DNA from 3 places in the Acetobacter sp. DmW_125128 genome. Region 3 is predicted to be linked to each of the others. Evidence: riboswitches for the same ligand, from Rfam matches in the RefSeq annotation. Region 3 holds a riboswitch; each other region holds the start of a gene.

Region 1 (5,334 bases), on a different contig from region 3:
CGCAAGCCATGTTAACCATAGAAAACATTCTGTTGCTGCTTTTGCTGGCGGCAGTTAGCAGCCTGCTTGTTGCCCTGTTTAAACAGAAGGTTCCGCAGCCGGTTATTCTTATCATTCTGGGTGTGTTTGCGGCGTTGGCGGGCATGCATGTCAGCTTGCAGCCAGATATGTTCATGTTTGTATTTCTGCCGCCTTTGCTGTTTGCAGATTCATTCCGCATGCCATTGCGTGAGTTTTCAGAACTGCGCGGCCCCATTCTGTTTTTGGCCTTTGGGCTTGTGGTTATCAGCACGCTGGTATGTGGCTATGCTATTCATTGGATTGTGCCAGAACTGGGCTTGCCCATCTGTTTTACGCTGGCGGCAGCGCTTTCCCCCACAGATACGGTAGCTGTTTCCAGCCTTATTGAAGGGCGCAAAGTTCCCAATCGGTTGTTGCAGATTTTATCTGGTGAGGCCCTGTTTAACGATGCCTCCGGCCTTGTGTGCTTTCGCTTTGCCATGGCCGATGCCCTTACGGGGGAGTTCTCTTACAGGCAGGCTTTTGGCACGTTTTTAATGGTGGCGCTGGGCGGCTTGCTGGTGGGCGCTGCGGTGGCATGGCTGACTGTTAAGCTTAACCGCGTGCTGGTGCGTCGTGGGTATGATGATTCGCAATCCCAAATCATCTTTGTGCTGCTCTTGCCATTTTTAATGTACGCAGCGGCGGAAGCGGTGGAATGTTCGGGCATTCTGGCCGCCGTGGCAGGCTGCATGGTGCTTAAACTTTCCGGTATGATAGAGGATACCGCCACCTTTACCCGCTTACAGGCCACAACCGTATGGAACATTGTCAGCTACGTTTTTAACGCGCTTATCTTTTTGTTTCTGGGCTTGCAGTTGCCAGAATTGCTGCAACATGGCGTGGCGTTGGGCCATAAATACGATGTGGCTTTGTGGCAAGTTAGCCTGTTTGTGGTGCAAATATACGCCATTATGCTGGCCATGCGGTTTGCAGGCGTATGGACATCCGTTTTTGGCCGTTGGGTGGTGGCGCGTATTGGCAGCCTGCCGTTTGAACCCACGGGTTTTGCAGGCAGCTTGTTGCTGACATTTGCCGGGGTGCGCGGGGCCGTTACGCTGGCGGCTGTGCTTTCTCTGCCAGAAGGAGCGGATGGCACAGATGCCTTTCCCATGCGCGATGCCGTGGTGGTGGCGGCTACAGGTGTAATTGTGCTTTCCCTGCTGGCGGCCAGTGTGTTCATTCCTCTGTGCCTGCGTTTTTTGCCGCACGAAACGGTGGATAAAAATGCGCAGGAAGAAAACATGGCCCGCCAAAAACTGATACGCGCAGCCCTTGCAGTGCTTACAAAAGCGCGCACGCAGCCGCCTGCGCCCAACCCAAAGGGCACAGCACTGGCTAAGCCGGAGGGGCAAAGTGCCGCAGATGAAGCCCTGCGGCAGGAGGTGATAGACCGCCTCTATCAACTGTATCACAGCCGGTTGGAAGAGGAGGATGAAACGCCGCGCATTACGCCGCTGGATCGTAACCGGGCATTGCGCCATGCACGTATGGATCTGGCCCTGCGCCTGCAATTGCTGCGGGCAGAACGGCAGGCCATGCGAGATATGACATCGCGCAGAGAGATCAATGACCAAACAGAATGGAAGCTCCAGCAGGAACTGGATTATGAGGAGCAGGTGATCCGCTCGCAGTCTCAGCGCCTCCCGCGGGAGGCCTAAAGCCCGCCTGCCAAACGTGGCGTGCTTTTGTTGACAAGCCACCCCCAGCCTGTAAACCACACCGCATGATGGTTTCCCCTTAGGGGAATGAAAAGGGAACCGGGTGCCCGCGCCGTTGCCTGCAATGGTTTTGCGATATTCCCGGGCTGTCCCCGCAACTGTAAGCGGCATGGATGTGCACGCACAGCGCCTTACGCGCTGGCCCACTGGAACAAACCTTTCCGGGAAGGGGTGCCACAACCGAAAAAACCGCAAGCCAGGAGACCTGCCATCAGCACACAGTTGCAGACGGGGCATGTCAGCCGGGGTGTGCTGGCAGGCTGGGCTAGCGGTTAGCCTATGGGGTGGTTTGCGCCCCTGTGGTGGAAAAAGCCGGGCCAGGTCTCGTGGCAACGCTGTTAAACCGCGAGATTGCCTAAAGCCATGCGCCTTAAAACCCTTTTGCTTACCGGCTCATCTTTGCTGCTGGTAGAAACCACTGCCGTTTGGGCGGCAGATGCCCCAACCTCCGTCACATCAACGAGCAAAAATACTGTTGCCACCAAGGCGGCAGCAACACCAGCTACCACTGTTCCGGCGCCACAAAATGCGCCTGTTTTGGCCGGGGTGGAGGGCATGCAAGCTGTGCAAGCGCGCAGTGCGCAGGCTTACCCGGATTACATTACGGTTAGTGCCGCACGGCGGCCCATGCGGGCGGATGAAATTGGCACGGCCATGACGATCGTGACAGAAAAGCAGATACTCACCCAGCAGCGCCGCACGTTAACAGATATTCTGGCCCGCCAACCGGGGCTGAATGTGGTGCGTTCGGGCGGTTTTGGGGGCACTACCTCTATTTTTATGCGTGGCAACAATGCCAACGAGGTAAAAGTGCGGCTGGATGGCATGGATATTAACGATGGCAGCTCCACTTCTGGTGCGTTTGATGCCGCGCAGTTTGTAACCGATGGCATGGGCCGCATAGAAATTTTGCGCGGGCCGCAAAGTGGCCTGTACGGGGCGGATGCCATGGCCGGGGTGATTGATATAACCACCGCGCAAGGGCAGGGTAGGTTCACCCCTTTTGTGCGGGTGGAAGGTGGATCTTACGGCACGTTTAATCAGGTTATGGGCGCGCGCGGCAGTAAGGGAAAGTTCCATTACAATGTGGAGCTTTCTCATTACCGGCAGGATGGCTTTCATGAAATCCCGCGTTATATCGGGCGCTATTTTGGCGCAGATAAGGAGCAGCGCCACCGGGGGGATAGAAACGATAACCGCTCCGCCAATATTCGCCTTGGCTATGATGTGACGCATAATTTTGATCTGGGGCTAACGGCCCGGCTGATCCAGAGCAATCTGCACACCTACAGCAGCTATAATATGGAAGATGAATATTACAGCCGCTTGGGATATTACGGTGATGTCAGCAGCGAGCGTGAACATACCACGCAAAATCAGGCCATTGTGCGGGGCACTGCGCATTTGTCCTCATTTGGTGGCAGGTTCGATCAGGTCATTGGTCTGGGGTATATGACAGGCCGCAGAAGCTGGACAGAAACCGGCACCACGCTGGAAGGCGATGCCTTGCAGTATGATCCCACATATTACCGCACCAGCCGTATCAAGATAGACTGGCACGGCACCGTCAATCTGGATAAATACGGATCTCTGCTTGTGGGGGCAGAGCATTTTCATGATACGTTTAATTCCAGCCAAGGAAATAGCGCGCCATCTTCCACGCCGTTCAGCACCAGTGCGGGCATGGATACCACGGCAGGGTATGGGCAGTATCAGGGTAATTGGAACAAGATTTTATATGGTGCGGCCAATATCCGGTATGACGCCAATTCCCGCTACGGCAATTATGTGACGTGGCGCGTGGCTCCGGCCATTCATATTCCGCACAGCGGCACGGTTATCAAGGCCAGTGCAGGCAGTGGTTTTCATGGCCCTTCATTGTATCAGCTTTTTGCCAACCAGATTTCCACCAGCTATGCAGAAAAGGGGAACCCCAACCTGCGGGCCGAGCGCCTGATAGGGTATGATGTGGGCGTAGAACAAACCTTGGCGCATGACAAATTGCATTTTGGGGCCACATGGTATGAAAACCACGTGCGCAACCTTATCCAGTCCGTAAGTTCTTACGAAAATTATTACTCCACCTACTCCTACAATAACGTCGCCCGTGCCCGCATGTATGGCGTGGAAGCGTATCTGGACTGGAAAGCGCTGGATACGCTGGATTTCAACCTGAACTATACATGGACCCACGCGCGAGATGCCTCTACCGGGCAAGAACTCCAACGCCGCCCGCAGCACAAGTTCAACTTCAATACCACATGGCAGCCGGTGGATGGGCTCTCGCTTTCGGGCAATATTCTGTATGTCAGCGGCGCGCGTGATGTGCCTGTTATTTCCGATACGTACCAGTATTGCAGCACATGCGGTAAAGACCACGGATATTTCACCATAGATCTGGCGGCCAGTTATAAAATCAACCGCTATGTAACAGTGTTTGCGCGGGCAGATAACTTGCTGAACCGCCAGTATGAAAGCCCCATAGGCTACCTTCAGCCCGGCCGCGCAGGCTATGGCGGCTTTACGCTGAATTACTGATGCAGTTTTCCGTAATCCTCCGCCGGGTGGGTATGTGTGTACTGGGTGCAGCCCTTGCGGTGCCTGCGCCGGGGGCGGAACGGGCAGAGCGTGTGGCATCGCTTAACCTGTGCACAGATCAGCTTGCCCTTATGTTGGCAGACCACAAGGATATTATAGGCCTTTCCACTTTGGCGCGGGATTGCACGGAATCTGTGTTGTGCCAGCAGGCGCAGGACGTGCCGGTGTTGCAATCCACGGCGGAAACAGTGTTGGCCGCCAAACCAGATGTGGTGCTGGCAGGCCGCTTTACAGCCCGCTTGGCTGTGCGGGCTGCAAAGGAGGTAGGGGCCAAAGTGCTTACGCTTCCGCCCGCATCTTCCTTGGCGGATATTCCAGACCAGATCATGCAAGTTGCCAATGCGGTGGGGCACCCCGAACGCGGGCGGCAGCTTGTAGCGGCATTTCAAGCCCGGTTGGCGGAACTTGCTACCACCCGCCAACTATCAGACCCCATAGCCGTGGTGTATGAGGCCAATGGCTTTGTGGTGCACGCCCATAGTTTGCCCGATGATGTGCTGGCTCATGCCGGTTTGCGTAACTTTGCCACCACGGCAGGCACGCCACCTTTGGGCGGGCGCGTACCGCTGGAAGTGCTGTTGGCTTATCACCCAGATTTACTGGTGCGCGATCCCTCCGGCCCCGGCCATTCTCTTGCACAGGCCATGCTGGCCAACCCGGTTATGCTGGCCATGTTTGCGCCGCCACATGTTGTGGATGTGCCAGCGCGCCTTTGGCTGTGTGGGTTGCCACAAACGCTGGATGCCGTTGCCTCATTACGTCACGCGCGGGATACCATTGTGGCTGATGGCACAAAGAATTTTCAAAACCCACCTATTACGCAGCCTACGGTAAAGGAAACCCAACCATGAAGCCCTTGCGCCCCGTTGTGCTGAACACGCTGTTGGTGGTGCTGGTGGCCGTTATGGCTGTGGCCTCTTTGTGGTGGGGGGAAAGCAGCATTAACGTGCCAGCA
Region 2 (5,334 bases), on a different contig from region 3:
ATGAAAAGCATGGGAAGGTGGCGCGATAAAAGGCAATCTCATGGGACCGTCTTTTCTACACTCTCTGGCGCCTGACCACATCGCCTGAGCAGATCACGAAGTTGATTGATAACCGGGAAGACTTCCCGATTGTGATCTCCACCGAGGTCTTTCCATGCAGCCTGTTCCAGCTCGACAATCTCGCGATCTTCAAAGAAGACGCGCTCCGTGAATGCGACCAGTATTGGCCAGGCAAGATCCAGTAAAAAAGGCACTTTCAGTCGTTTGATCGACAACAGACCGAAAACACGGTTGGTCAACTCCTCACGATCCTGCGGCACATAAGAGATCCATAACTCCATCACGGGTTCCTCAATCCCTTGCGTTTCAATACGCAGGATCTGGTAAGGATATTGTGTCCTGATGGTCATGACATCCCGGTAGGCAAAATCCCGACCATCACGGCGTCTCTGGCCGTAGATCAGCGCCTCGCTCAAAGGCTGTTTGCCGCCGGTTCGTGCAAAGGTGTAGCGGGCCTCCACAAAATCCTCTCCGTGATCCATTCCGAGGAACCGAGGCTTCATTTTCCCGACCAACCGACTGTGCAGAACCTGATGATTCATATCCATCAGGTTTTCATGCATGAAACTGTAATGACAGTTCACCACCTGCCCGAAGCGCCGCGTGCGATAGCGCCTGTCTCTCACCCTTGGAAAATCAGGAAGCGCGGTCGTCGCCGCAAGAGACTGGTCTCCCATGAAAACAAAAATAAGCCCATCTTTTTCGCGGCAGGCCCAACTTTTGAGACGCAGACATTGCGCTTCGGCTGAAACATTCGGCGAAACACATTGGCCGTCCCGGTTATATCTCAGACCATGAGCAACGCAGCTTATCAGGTCACCATGGACGTTTCCTTTGCCAAGCAGAACCTGCCGATGGGCGCACAGGCCATCCAGAGCATAAGGAATGCCGCTTTTGGGGCGCACGACGACGATATGCTGCCCTGCAAACCGGACATCGATTGCCTTTTCCCGTCCCAATTCACGGGACCATGCGACAGGATACCAGAAGTTCGGATTGGTTCTGACACGTCTTAAATCAATCTGTACCGCGCACGCTGAATGATCTGAAATTTGGTGAAGTTCGTTTTCCATTGCCTCGGCTTTTCAACTGGCTCAGCGCAAAGGAAACAATACAACCCCTCGTCATGGAGCATCGTGTCGTCTCTCACATTTTGTCTGAGCAAGTGTACCCGTTATCAATTATCGGACAGAATGCATGATTGTCCGGTGACTGACTCTGAAGTGTCTAACGGATCAATGCTGTTTGCAGCACAAAAGCGTCATTCGTATATCGGCCAGAAATGATGGGGTAAGTCCCCCTGACCTGAAAAGAGTCCATCGCCTGATTCATCAGGAGTGACCGAGGCATGAGGCAGACAGGCATATATTCTCTCCTCCCTTCGGTCATCCCGCCCGACGGTTGGTGGCTGAGCAATGGCAGGTCTCCTGGCTCACGGATCATGGCCAACTGGTTCCAACCTTCCCGTTCCTATGAGAACAGTGGTTCACGTTCAAAGTGAACGAACCAGCGGCATACCGCCTACAGTTGCGGGAGCAGCCTCCGACTTTGCTTCCGGCCGATTGTCTGACCAGAACATAACGGAGTTCCCTATTAACCCGCTCGCGCGGGACCATTGAAGCGTTTGCTCCTGCACCATGCCGCCAAACGCATCCCACGTGCAAGCTGGAACATTCTGGAGCTGCGAAAGGCAGATATCAGTTTTTCGCATGTAGACCGAGACCGGATTGAGCTGATGTCCTGAAAACAAACATTACGCCAATCAGTTTCTGACTGCGTCTTTTCCCGAAGCAATGCAGCCACATTAGTCCATGAACAATATTGATGTATTGATGAAATCAAATCATTTCTGCTCACGGGTTCGTTCAGGCATAAAGCTACCATGACGATGACCACCACCGCCTAAAAAACTCAGAAGACAAACTTGGGGACGCCATGCCCCCGTGCCCGCATTCTGGTTTACGGTGGAAATAGGGATGCAGAACAACAATGATTCAGGATTCGACATTCAGTATCCATCGGCTTCGTTTCGATGAAAACTATCATCCTTCCGACAGAACCCGCCTTACGACCAATTTTGCCAATCTGGCGAGAGGGAAAAGCCGTCAGGAAAACCTGCGCAATGTCCTGCGGATGATAGACAACCGGTTCAATGATCTGGCGCATTGGGATAATGCCAACAGAGATCGTTACACTCTTGAACTTGAAATCGTTTCTGTGGAGATGGATCTCGCCTTTGCAGGCAAAAGCGGCAGCTTTCCTCTGATCGAAGTCCTCTACACAACAATTGTTGATAAAAACGCCAACAAACGGATAGAGGGCCTCGCCGGAAACAGTTTTTCCTCGTACGTGCGGGATTACGACTTCAGCGTGTTGTTACCGGCTTACAATAAAGAAAAAGCCAAATTCAGTGTTCCCCATAATTATGGGAACCTACATGGAAATCTCTTTAAAAGCGTTATGAACTCGTCTGCTTACAAGCAGAATTTTAAAAAATTACCGGTTATCTGCCTCAGTGTCTCGACCAATCGCACCTATCATCGAACGGAAAATCAGCATCCTGTTCTCGGCGTTGAGTATGAACAGCGTGAATTTTCTCTGACAGACCAGTATTTTAAAAAAATGGGAATGCAAGTTCGTTATTTCATGCCGCGCAATAGTGCTGCGCCACTGGCCTTCTATTTTTTTGGCGATCTGCTGTCTGACTACTCTGCTCTTGAACTGATCAGCACCATCAGCGTGATGGAATCTTTTCAGAAAATTTACCGTCCTGAAATTTACAATGCCAATTCTGCTGCGGCTGACTGTTATCAACCGAGCCTAAAACATCAGGACTATTCCAACACCCGCATTGTCTACGATCGGGAGGAGCGTACACAACTGGCGATCTCACAGGGACACTATACGGACGAGCATTTCATCAAGCCATATCACGACATTCTCGAAAAATGGTCTGCCGGTTACGTCGCCTGATCCATCAGAAATACAAGGTTACCTCTCATGAAAACACTCCTCCCCACCTCAACGGCTGGCAGCCTGCCGAAACCCTCATGGCTCGCACAGCCTGAGACACTCTGGTCCCCCTGGAAATTGCAGGGGGAAGAGCTGGTCGAAGGTAAGCAGGATGCGCTTCGCCTGACGCTGGACGATCAGAACCGTGCTGGCATTGATATCGTCAGTGACGGCGAGCAGACGCGTCAGCATTTCGTCACGACCTTTATTGAGCATCTCAGTGGTGTCGATTTCGAGAACCGTCAGACAGTCAAAATTCGCAACCGCTACGATGCGAGCGTACCATCCGTTGTCGGCGCCGTAGCGCGTGAAAAACCGGTTTTTGTCGAGGATGCAAAGTTTTTACGCACCCTGACAAAGAAACCTATCAAATGGGCGCTCCCCGGCCCCATGACGATGATCGACACGCTCTATGATGGCCACTACAAAAGCCGTGAAAAACTCGCTTGGGAATTTGCCAAAATTCTCAATCAGGAAGCAAAAGAACTGGAAGCGGCTGGTGTCGACATCATCCAGTTCGATGAACCCGCCTTCAATGTTTTCTTTGATGAGGTCAATGACTGGGGCATTGCCACATTAGAGAAAGCTATTGAAGGGCTGAAGTGCGAGACAGCAGTTCATATCTGTTATGGTTACGGCATCAAAGCCAATATCGATTGGAAAAATGCTCTTGGGGAAGAGTGGCGTCAGTATGAAGAGATCTTTCCCAAACTGCAAAAATCCAATATCGATCTGATTTCATTGGAATGTCAGAACTCCCGCGTTCCAATGGATCTGATCGAACTCATTCGTGGAAAAAAGGTCATGGTTGGCGCCATTGACGTGGCCACCAAAACCATTGAGACGCCTGAAAAAGTCGCCGATATTCTGCGAAAAGCACTTCAGTTTGTTGATGCTGACAAGCTTTACCCCTGCACCAATTGCGGTATGGCACCGTTACCGCGTGATGTAGCGCGTGGAAAACTGGGTGCTCTGGGCGCAGGTGCGGAAATTGTTCGAAAAGAACTTTCGGTCGGCTAGGTAGCTCTGCGGGTTTCTATCATGGAGGGCAGGACACAGGTCTTGCCCTCCATGATGCCAGAATTTCCGGAGCCATCAGCAGTCTCACCACGTCTTCCGCACTGTATAAAGCCAGCGAGAAACGCCCTCGATCCTTTATCATTTTCGTTCCAATCGGCCGAAGCTTGCCGTCACGCGTCCATCTGATACGTTCCCGACTGGAAACTCCCAAAGCATCCTGAAGAGTGGCTGGTGTGAAAGGGTGTGTGCAGATTTCCTCCACCGTCGTGATCAGTTTTCCAATATCGCGCGCTTTATTGGTCGTGGGGCACGCCATGTCCAGAATGTGCTCGAACCGACGCAGTCGTTTCCGACATTCCTGCTTTCGGCAAACAATAATCCTGTGATGTTCTGAAAGAAAATCCACAAAACGGGTGAGACGTTCGCCCTTTGAAAGGGCCAGACGTTCAGGTGCTTGGAGATAAGACAGAATATCTCTGACAAGGGCATGATGTATGGATCGTTTCACCGTTCAAACAGTATTTTGTCCAGATCAACGGAACCACGGGTTTATACAACACGGACAGCCGAACTGACTTTCCTCATCAGAGACGCTGTCCTCCGGCTCATCACATCTCAGAACTGGTTCGTGCTGTGGTTTATTATCACGTGTCGTAGTAGGTGGAACTTCGCCGAACAAACAAGCTCCGTCATCTTGTGTGTGATCAGGCCTCATCATCAGTTCCATAATAGAGCTTGCCAAGCTCGATCGGCGAACGCCCCTGACTGCGGCGGTGAGCATTGGTATCACGCAGGGAATAGGCGCAGCCGCAATATTCCTGCTGGTAAAACTTCTCCTGCTTGCTAATCTCGATCATTCGCGCGGAGCCACCCCCTTTGCGCCAGTTGAAATCCCAGTAGGAAAGTCCTTCATAAAGGGATACGGCGCGTTGGCCGCAGTCATTGATCTGCGCCATGTTCTTCCATCGTGAAATACCGAGTGAACTGGTCATCACCGGGAAGCCATGTTCATGAGCGTAAAGCGCTGTGCGCTCGAAGCGCATATCGAAGCACATGGTGCAACGCACACCGCGTTCCGGTTCCCATTCCATGCCTTTCGCACGGGCGAACCAGTTGTCCCTGTCATAATCGGCATCGACAAAGGAGATACCATGCTTATCAGCAAACCGGATGTTTTCGTCCTTGCGAAGAAGATATTCCCGCTCGGGATGGATGTTCGGATTGTAGAAGAAGATCGTGTAG
Region 3 (5,334 bases):
ATCTGCAAAAGCATCACGAAATAGGCCAGAAACACGCAACGTTACATCCACTCTTGGCCGGTCCAGCACTGGCAAAGGAATAATTTCAAACCCACAAACATGCCCTGTGCCAGCGGTGCGCTGTACCTCTACTCCCATAAGACGCAAGGCAAGGGCCATATCCTCTCCGCCGGTGCGCAAACTGGCAGAACCCCACATATCCATAATCATATGTGTTAGATGTTCACCCTGTTCCTGCAAATGCCTTGTCAGCAAAAGCTTTTCCATTTTCTCGGCCAACACCATGGCAGAAGGTGTGGGCAATGCGCGAGGATCCACGGTAAACAGATTGCGCCCTGTAGGCAGCACATCCACCCGCCCACGGGTTGGCGCACCGGCTGGGCCGGGTACTACAAAACGTCCATCTAATGCAGCAAGCAGGGCGTGTGCCTCTGCTTGCCCGCTTTGCATGATTTTATGCGCCACTTCAGACGTAAAAGCTGTATCCGCTTGCCGCCCACATGCCTGTGCAATAATTTGCACCAGTTTTTTGGATTGTACGGCTGGTTTGCCAAAAACATGCAAACCATCACGAATTTGCAGATCTTTTACATCGCACAAATAGGCATCAAGCCGCGCAAGCGCTTCTGCCTCATCCATTTCTCCGGGGCGCACGCCGCTTTCAGCCAACACACCCGTACGCACAGCTTTTTCTAAAATATCAGCACGTAGCAAAGCGCCTCGGCGGGGGTCTAGACCGTCTGCTTCAGCGTATTCATCAATCAGCCGTTCGAGTTCCTGCGCATCTACTGAAAGTTCCGCCTGCATGACAGGAGGCGTCATATGGCCGATAATAACAGCACCCAAACGCCGACGCGCAGCTGCGGCCTCACCCGGATTATTGACAATAAACGGATAAATAACCGGGACATCACCCGTCAGCACAACTGGCCCACAGGATGGAGACAACGCCACAGCCTTACCGGGCAACCATTCCAGCGTGCCGTGCGTGCCCAAATGCACCATGGCATCCAGCTTTTTTACATGTTGCAACCACAAGTAAAATGCAACGTATGCATGGCATGGAGGTGTGTCTGGATCATGATACAGCGCTTTACGGTCCGCTACTGCCCCTCTATCTGGCTGCACTGCCAGAGAAATATTGCCCAACTGGATGTAACGCTGACAAAACACGCCATCTTTTACATTAGCATCGTGTTCGGGATCACCCCATGCTGCAAAAACAGATTTTACAAAATCCGGATCTAAATATGCCAAAAACTGACGATACAGCTTTGTATCAAGAACAGGCTTTAAACTGCCACCAACAAGTGCTGCGGCAAGGGCTTTTGCATCAGGAACATTTTCTGCTCCTGTATGATAACCTGCCTTATACAAGAGCGTGAGAATGGAAGATGTAGATGCAAAACCATCTAACCCCACAGCATGCGCTATATGGGCCCCAGATTTTTCGAGCCCTGCACCTGGGTAGTCAGATAGAATAATAGATATTTTTTTGTCTGATTGCGCAATTTTCCGCAATTTAGCCCATGCAATTGCACGGCCTGCCACCAACTTTATACCCGGTTTATAAGGTTCTCTAAATGCAGGCTGTCCGGGCTGTGCATCTTTTCTGAAAGAAATTGGAAATGTTGCAATTGTGCCGTCCAGTTCTGGCAATACCACTTGCATGGCCATATCCGCCCGCGCCAGACCTCGTGGACTTTCTTGCCACAAATCCTGTGTGCACCCCGGCTGCAGAAGCTGCAAAATAGGCGCATCGGCCACATCCAATGGTGAAAAACCATTCTGGCTTCGTGCAGAAAAACACGTTGCATCCAGAACAACATCAGGTTTTACACGTTGTAGATAATAGCTTACATCATCAGAAACGTTAGGATCTTTCAAAGATGTAACATATACAATATCTACAGCACAGCCACGTTGCGCCAGTTCTTCTGCCAAACATTCCGGCCCTGCCACGTCTCCTACCAGCAAATGCGCGCGATAAAGAAGTATCACTGCTTTTATCTGCACCTGAACTGGCATGACGGTAGTAGGATAAGAACGATATACGCCCCATGCAGGCAATGCTTTAGGATGTGTCCCTTTATCTTCCTGCATCCCTGCCAGTGCAGACATAACTTCCAATGCTGCGCAGATGTTATCCGGCCCTCCTTGTTGGAAAAAACCGTTTAACCGCGCGTAATGTTCTGCGGAAATAGTGGAAAGTTCCGCCAGCCGTCCATCATCTCCGGTATGTACTGCCTGTTCCAGCACATCAGAAACAGAACTTTGTGACGTATCACCGGGTAACAAAGCCAGCGGCACGCCTGTTTCACGGCTCCATGCCGCCAGTTCTTCTGCCCCATAACGCCAGTAATCCAAACCACCCAACAGCCGCACCACAACACAGCGCGCTTTTTGCAATGTGGTTTCAATGTACAAATCGATCGACATAGGATGGCGTAATCTTGCCAGGCTTGTGACCTGCAAGGTGGGAAGCACTATGCCTTCTTCAGTTTGAGCACGTAGCAAGGCTTCTGCATGGCGCAGGGCCAGAAGATCACTTTCTGTAAAAGAAAGTACAACAAGATCAGCAGAGGGAAGATTAAGATCCTCTGCCATTTCCTGTTCATCGAGCGTCCGGTTGTCCCGCACCAAAAGATGCATAAGCCTACTCCGTCCTTAATCAGGCCGTTACCAAGGTGCCGCCAAGAGCCTTGGCTATGGATGCAGCATCCAGCCCCTTTTGCCCGATCACGACAATGCGGCCTTCTCGTTTTTCGTTAGCGGAAAGAGGACGATCAAATTCGTGCCGGAAACGCACCCCCACACCCTGCACAGCCAAACGCATAGCCTTGCCTGCTACCGCTGCAAAACCTTTCATGCGCAGTACATCATAACGGCGCGCCGTATCCTGCAAGAGCGTTAAAAACTGCTCGACGCTGTGCTGCTCAGGCACGCGCACGACAAAACTTTCAAAGTCATCATGTTCGTGTTCGCCATCCTCTGCATCATGATGAGAAGGACGCGCAGCCAAGTCTGCTTCTGCCGCTGCCCCAATCCCAAGCAATATGGCTGGATCCACCTTGCCTTCTGTGGCACGCACAATCTGAACTGGGCGTGGTGCCGTGTGGCGGATTTCATCTTCAACACGTGTCAGCGCATCTGCATCCAGCAGATCTGTCTTGTTCAACACCACAAGATCTGCGGCATTAATCTGATCTTCAAAAACTTCTGCTAATGGGTTGTCATGATCCAAGGAAGGATCTGCCGCACGCTGCTGGGCAATAGCTTCAGGATCATCTGCAAAACGGCCTGCTGCCACTGCTGGTGCATCTACTACCGTTATCACGCCATCAACTGTCATGCGGTTACGCACTGTTGGCCAACCAAAAGCCTTGAGCAATGGTTTAGGCAGTGCCAAACCAGATGTTTCAATAACCACATGTTCCGGTGGATCAGCCCGATCTAGCAGAGCTTCCATGGTTGGCAGAAAATCATCTGCTACCGTGCAGCACAAGCAACCGTTGGTCAGCTCTACAATGTCATCTTCCTTGCAGCCTTCCACTCCGCATCCGCGCAGGATTTCCCCATCAATGCCAAGGGAACCAAATTCGTTCACCACCACGGCAATACGGTGCCCTGCAGCACGCTGAAGCAGATTACGCAAAAGGGTTGTTTTACCTGCCCCTAAAAAACCAGTGATAATGGTTACAGGCACGCGAGATGCGATTGTCATGAAGGCTCCTGTTCATCATAAAGTTGTGCGGGAACACGCCCCAACACCATATTGGAAAGAGATGCCGGACGGCGCGAAGGCATGACTGTTCCCCGCGCAGACTTTGCATAGAGTTGGGCATAAGACAGCAGATCTTCTGCTTTTTCTGTACCCAGATGTCCTAATAACCATGTCCAACGCTCTGGCATAGCAATGGCTGCAGTGCATCCGCGATCGCAGGCTGCCAAACACTGAACCTGACGCAGCAGAACGGGAGCTTCCTGCCCAGTAGCTTCTGCTTCCTGCACCAAGGCCTGTAAACGTGCATATAGCTGGGCACCCGGCGGTTGATCCATAGCAGGCCCACCGCGCCGACACGTGACACACACATGCAAAACAGGACGATTCTGAGGTGATTTTTGAGAAGAATCGGGAGCTTCGGCCATGCTGTATCCCTGAAATAACCGCCATTCTCAAAGAACAGCCGCTTGACGGGGTGCAGACACCCGGCGCCTCTACCTCAGAGATAAGCAGAGGAAATATACCCTATGGTACATCTATGCCTGCCGGGCACCCCGCCAGCAGCAACGCCAGAACTTAATAATAACTAAGGCCCACCAACATGCTTACGCATACTGGCACCAATGGCAGGTTTCCTGGCTTGTACCCACATATACCCCAGCCTATAGGCCAGAACATAAAACGGCGCTCCCTACCTTCCCAGCCTGCATGCAGACCAGTGGTTGAGGCCCGAAAGCCCTTACGGAACACCATGGGTCACTTACAGTTGCGGGGGCAGCGACGGCCTTGCACCGTTCTTCCCTTTTCATCCCGTAAAGGACACCATTAGCCGGTGCACAATGCGCATAAGCGGCCTTTGCTTTCAACCCGCAGTTTTTATGACCTCACAACTTTAAGCTCTACCATCCGAAACAGGATTGAGGTTTCACGCTAATGTTCCTGTGCTTTGTAGCTTTATTTCCATTATTGACGCGCAAAACAGCTATGTTATATTCGTATGAATATACTTTATATATCAAATATTCTTTAGCTAACTAATGAGGATTCCATGACTTCTCCACGCGTTCTGCCCACACTGGATGAAACGCGTTTTTCAGACATGGCGCTTACCTTCCGTATTATGCGGTTAGCCACAGTCTGGCGCACGCAACTGGACAGGGCCTTGCGCCCCCATGGCATGACATTAGCCAGTATGCGCCCGATGGCTTATTTGATGATGATGCCCGATGGAGCCACGCAAAGTGATCTTGCAGCCGCCATGAACGTGGATTGTTCTGCACTGGTGCGTATTCTGGATTTGTTGGAAAAACAAAAGCTGATCACACGCCAACAGGATATGCAGGACCGGCGCGCCAAAAAGCTTGTGCTCACACCTGCAGGGCAAGAAAGATGTGTGCTGTTTCACACTATTTCTGCACAGCTTGAACAGACTGTCCGCCAGAACCTCACAGAAGACCAAGTGCGTAGCTTAATTCATGATCTTTCCTGCATGCTGGAAACACATCATGAACGCTAGATCCGAGCAAAGCAGTAACACACTATCTTCCTTTAACGCTGTGTTCTCCCGCTGCTTACCTGCCCTTTTTTCTGATGAAGCCCAGTGGAATGCC

The links. A riboswitch is a leader RNA that binds a small molecule or an ion and turns the genes downstream of it on or off. The one in region 3 is predicted to bind cobalamin.
Region 1: it holds a riboswitch for cobalamin, as region 3 does, so the genes downstream of both, FKW19_RS11740 (TonB-dependent siderophore receptor) here and FKW19_RS02450 (DUF1636 domain-containing protein) in region 3, are expected to answer to the same signal.
Region 2: it holds a riboswitch for cobalamin, as region 3 does, so the genes downstream of both, FKW19_RS10625 (Rieske 2Fe-2S domain-containing protein) here and FKW19_RS02450 (DUF1636 domain-containing protein) in region 3, are expected to answer to the same signal.

What each region holds. Positions count from the first base shown of each region.
Region 1 is NZ_VHOP01000038.1:50,496-55,829, reverse strand. It holds gene FKW19_RS11745 (Na+/H+ antiporter) at 9-1,721, shown strand; cobalamin riboswitch at 1,774-2,009, shown strand; gene FKW19_RS11740 (TonB-dependent siderophore receptor) at 2,145-4,319, shown strand; gene FKW19_RS11735 (ABC transporter substrate-binding protein) at 4,319-5,230, shown strand; gene FKW19_RS11730 (iron ABC transporter permease) at 5,227-5,334, shown strand, end outside.
Region 2 is NZ_VHOP01000034.1:79,092-84,425, forward strand. It holds gene FKW19_RS10620 (hypothetical protein) at 1-42, opposite strand, end outside; gene FKW19_RS10625 (Rieske 2Fe-2S domain-containing protein) at 39-1,133, opposite strand; cobalamin riboswitch at 1,460-1,692, opposite strand; gene FKW19_RS15965 (hypothetical protein) at 1,676-1,804, shown strand; gene FKW19_RS10630 (DUF1852 domain-containing protein) at 2,050-3,033, shown strand; gene FKW19_RS10635 (methionine synthase) at 3,061-4,092, shown strand; gene FKW19_RS10640 (hypothetical protein) at 4,112-4,600, opposite strand; gene FKW19_RS10645 (epoxyqueuosine reductase QueH) at 4,797-5,334, opposite strand, start outside.
Region 3 is NZ_VHOP01000006.1:30,815-36,148, forward strand. It holds gene cobN (cobaltochelatase subunit CobN) at 1-2,652, opposite strand, end outside; gene cobW (cobalamin biosynthesis protein CobW) at 2,672-3,724, opposite strand; gene FKW19_RS02450 (DUF1636 domain-containing protein) at 3,721-4,149, opposite strand; cobalamin riboswitch at 4,332-4,566, opposite strand; gene FKW19_RS02455 (MarR family winged helix-turn-helix transcriptional regulator) at 4,773-5,240, shown strand; gene FKW19_RS02460 (FUSC family protein) at 5,230-5,334, shown strand, end outside.